2 regions of the Clostridium sp. TJA085 genome follow, and region 2 is predicted to be linked to the other one. Evidence: riboswitches for the same ligand, from Rfam matches in the RefSeq annotation. Region 2 holds a riboswitch; the other holds the start of a gene.

Region 1 (2,417 bases), on a different contig from region 2:
TTCCATCTTAGTAAAGCTTCAAATCCTATTATTTTTTTATTATAAGTATATTGTGGCTGATAATATAATTCTAATTCATTATTTTTTAAAGCTCTTTTAAGTTCTCTCTCTATTTCTAATTTAAATAATCTTTCTTTCTCAAATTCTTTAGTGTAAAAGGCATATTGATTTTTACCTCTAATTTTAGCTTTATATAAAGCAAAATCTGCTTTTTTTAATAAATCTTCAATTTTATTATCTTTAATTTTATCCGTTAAAATTCCAAAGCTTGCTGATATTGAATTTATTTTTTCTCTTTTTCTAAACTGATAATTTAAAGTCTTTATAATTTCTTTAACCTTTTTTATTAAAAACTTTTCGTTAGTTACATCTTTATAAATAATTATAAATTCATCTCCACTAATTCGTGCTACAAAAGCATCATTACAAACCCGTTTAAATATATTAGAAATCAATACTAAAACTTTATCTCCCCAATAATGCCCAAAGGTATCGTTTACCTTTTTGAAATCATCAATATCTATGGAAATTAATGAAGCATACTCTGTATCTTTCTTAATTTTTTTTAAATATGTATATATACTTCGTCTATTATTTAATCCCGTAAGTGAATCAGTAAATATTAACTTTCTTAATTCATCACTATAACCTTCAAAATTAACTATATCCATGTAAATAACAACTATTCCTATAACATTATTTTTATTGTCCCAAACTGGAATTTTATGAACTTCTATTGTTCTCAATTCTCCATTTATTATTTTTTCTCTAATAAATTGAATATTATCCCTTTTATTAATAACCATTTTATCTTCTAATATTATTTTCTCTATGAGTTCTTTTTTAAATTCATATCTCCAATTTTGCCCAATAATATCCTCTCTTTTAATATTATAATAATTCAAAAAATTATCATTTACTTCAAGTATTGAACTATTATTATCTTTTAAGATAATAGCAAATGGTATATTTTTTATTATAATATTCAAATTATTTTTATCCTTTTTTACTTTATATAATTCTTGTAATATTTCAATATTTTCAATTCTCTCTAAATACTTTCTAGCCTCTTTAGAATTAATTATATTCTTTAGACTTTTTTTACTCATATACTAAATTTACATCTCCTTATTATATTTAATTAAATAATATTTTTAATTAAATAATAAAATATACAAAAATTACTAATCTATTTTATTTTCGTACTAATACATATATTAATCAAGTATATATTTTTAAATAATACATTAATAATAAAAGCGATAAAAACTATTAATATTAGTTTTATCGCTTTTATTAATTATATATAAATATTTAAATTGTTGGGCATATCTAAAAAATTATAAAAAAAAACCACTCAAAATAAGAGTAGCCAAAATCTAAACTAAAATAAATATATTGTGTATTTACATATATTCTGAATTAAAAACAAAAAGTATGTTTACTTTTTGGCAACTGGCTAACATAGTTTTTAAAATAAAAACCTTAGTCCCTATAGCTTTGCGTCCTTAAATTTCTCTAAGTTTGCCTATTTATTTTTACTATTAAATAGTACTATATTTTTATAAGCTTTTCAAGTATTTATTTTAACTAACATTATTTTATTATTCCTAAATCAGTTCTGAAATAAGCTCCTTTAAAAATTATATTTTCTATATTTTTGTAAGCTTTATATCTTGCTTCTTCAATATTATTTCCTATTCCTAAAACAGATAAAACTCTTCCACCACTTGTAACTAAGTTACCACTTTCAAGTTTAGCTCCTGCAATAAACACTTTATCATCAACATTTCCAATACTTATATTATATCCAGTTTCGTATTCTAAAGGATATCCTTCTGACGCCATAACTACATTTATACAAGTTTCATCTGAAAATTCTATATTTAAACTTTCTAAATTTTCATTCATAGCTGAATATATTATATCTAAAAAATCACTTTTCATAAGAGCTAAAACTGATTGTGTTTCAGGATCTCCCATTCTTACATTATATTCTAAAAGTTTTACACCATCATTAGTTATCATTACCCCAAAGAATATTATTCCTTTAAAATTAAATCCTTCTTCTTTTATTCCTTCTAGTGTTTTATCCATAATATTTTCTTTAAAATCTCTTAATACCTCATCTGTAACATATGGATTAGGACAAATAACTCCCATTCCACCTGTATTTGGACCTCTATTTTCATCATATATTTGTTTATGATCTTTAGCTGATATAAATGGCACAATAGTATTACCATCAGTTATAGAAAGAATTGATGCTTCAATACCTTCTAAAAATTCTTCTATTACTACTTTTTTACCTGCTCCATTGAATACATCTAATACCATAAAATCTTCAATTGACTTTAAAGCTTCACATTTATTGTTACATATAACAACACCTTTTCCAGCTGCAACTCCATCTGCCT
Region 2 (2,417 bases):
TCTATTTTAAATAAAGAAGATAAGTTATTAAAAGTTAAAAGTGGGGATTGGTTTAAGAGGTAATGTAGAAAGAAGTTATCAAATATTTGGTAGCTTCTTTTTTGTATAATTTATAGATTATAAACCAAAAATACAATAAATATTAACAAAAATATAGTAAACTTAAAAAACATATAAATATTAAATTGAATATGCTAAATTATTTTTATAATTTAATCATTAGGGGGAAAAATGAAAGATAAAAAACAATTAAAAAAGAAAAATCCAATAAAAACTGTACTTAATATTATATTTTATTTATTTATAGTTGCAGTTATAGTTTTATCAATCTTTAATATAATGGGTGAAAAAGAAGGAAAACATCCAAGTATATTAGGTTATAGTACATATTATATAATGACTGGTAGTATGGAACCAAATATAAATCCAGGAAGTTTAGTGGTAGTTAAAAATGGTACAGATCAATCAATAAAAGTTGGAGATGTAATAACATTTAGAGGCTCAACAGGCAAGACAATAACAACTCATAGAGTGCAAAAGGTTGTAAATAATGGAACTGAATTTATAACAAAAGGAGATGCAAATAATACAGCTGATCCAATTCCAGTTAAAAATATGCAAGTTATAGGAAAGGTAATGTTCCATATACCTTATTTAGGAAATATATCTCAATTTATTCAAAGAAATTTAGTTATAGTAATAATATTTATTTTGGCCTTATTTGGTATTAGTACAGTTATCGATAAAGTTAGAAATAAATAATAAAAATATATTTTATTAATAAATTTAACAAAGTGTTAATAAAGTAAAATAAATATAAAAACTATTGTATAATAAAAAACTAAATGATAACATTTTATTATAAAAATGAAATTTAGGAGCTTTGAAACATATTCTGTATATGGGCACTTGGAATATGTGGAGCTAGTAGTGCAACCGACTAATTTATATTATTTTAAATATAGATTAGTCTTTTTTTATATAAAAATATATTAATTAAGACTAATGCAATTAAAACTAAAATTTTATAGAAGCTTTGAAGTATGTTCTGTATATGGGCACTTGGAACATATGGAGCTAGTAGTGCAACCGGCTAATTCTACATGATTAGCTTATTTTCTTAGCTAATCCTTACATTATATTCTAAAAATATAAAATAAAGTAAAACGGAGGATTAACAAATGAAAAAGAAAAAAATTATTAGTGCAATAGCGGCAGTCGCAGTAGTGGCATCATTATCAATAGGATCATTAGCTTGGTTTACATCACAAGACAGTGTAACAAATAAATTTTCAACAGTATCAACAACTGATCCAAGTGATCCAAATGCAGGAATAAAAATAAATGAGAATTTTGATAAAGAAACAGCTAAAAGTGTACTTCCAGGAACAGAAGTAAGAAAACTTGTAAAGGTTGATAGTAAAGCAAATTATGATCAACTTGTAAAAGTTAAATTAGAAAAGGTTTGGAAGGATTCAAATGGAAATAAAATAACATCTGTTTGGGTAAAAGATAATAAGATAGTTGCAAAAGGAACAGTAGGAGCTGAAGAAGTTGTTTTAAATGATGATTTAATTAAATTAAACTTTGGAGATAACCTAGATAACTCAAAAGGAAAATGGATTGATGGGGGAAAAGGAATTTATTATTATAATGGAATTCTTAAGCCAGGAGATGCAACAAGTGCTTTATTAAATAGTGTTACATTAGATGGACAAGCAGATAACTTCTATAAAGGTTTAAGCTTTGACGTTGTAGTTACAGCAGATGGTATCCAAGCATCAAATGGAGCTGTAAGTGATGGGTGGAAAGAAGCACCTCAAGCTATTAAAGATTTAGGCGGAGTATCTAAATAATTAAATAAATATAAAAGTAGGGTGATAATATATGAAAAATATTTTAAAAGCTTTTGTATTAACCCTATCAATTATATTACTTACTGGAATTAAGGGGGAGGCAGCAGAGGTGCTTCCCCCTAATGTTAAATTGGTAGGAGATGCTAATGGAATAGTATTTGTTAATGGTGATGAACCTTTTTTATGTAAATATAATATGCTTCCTGGGGATAGTGTAAAAAGAACAATGACTCTTAAAAATTCTCATAAAGATTCTTATGATATATATGTAAGAGCTGAAAGAGTTACTAGAAGAGAAAAATATGATTTATTAAAAAAGATAAATTTAATTGTAAAGTATGATGGCAATATTATATATAATGGTCCAATAGCTAGTAAAAATGGGTTAAGTAATGAGATTTTCCTTGGTAATGTTAAGCCAGGAGAAGAAAAAAAGCTTGAAGCTGAAGCTGTATTTGATGGGAAAACAATCGGAAATGAGTACAAAAATAAACATGCTGAAGTTGACTGGATATTTACTGCTATAAAAATTCCAGAGCAAATGATTAATAAAGAAAATAA

Evidence for each region. A riboswitch is a leader RNA that binds a small molecule or an ion and turns the genes downstream of it on or off. The one in region 2 is predicted to bind cyclic di-GMP.
Region 1: another riboswitch for cyclic di-GMP. It lies ahead of AC4FQW_RS04715 (sensor domain-containing protein); the one in region 2 lies ahead of AC4FQW_RS08710 (BsaA family SipW-dependent biofilm matrix protein).

The regions. Positions count from the first base shown of each region.
Region 1 covers NZ_JBZEEZ010000001.1:901,378-903,794, forward strand. Annotated here, with positions in the region: gene AC4FQW_RS04715 (sensor domain-containing protein) at 1-1,109, opposite strand, end outside; cyclic di-GMP riboswitch class I at 1,448-1,539, opposite strand; gene purD (phosphoribosylamine--glycine ligase) at 1,597-2,417, opposite strand, start outside.
Region 2 covers NZ_JBZEEZ010000002.1:317,435-319,851, reverse strand. Annotated here, with positions in the region: gene AC4FQW_RS08720 (gamma-glutamylcyclotransferase family protein) at 1-63, shown strand, start outside; gene AC4FQW_RS08715 (signal peptidase I) at 232-762, shown strand; cyclic di-GMP riboswitch class II at 868-951, shown strand; cyclic di-GMP riboswitch class II at 1,021-1,101, shown strand; gene AC4FQW_RS08710 (BsaA family SipW-dependent biofilm matrix protein) at 1,182-1,856, shown strand; gene AC4FQW_RS08705 (LPXTG cell wall anchor domain-containing protein) at 1,888-2,417, shown strand, end outside.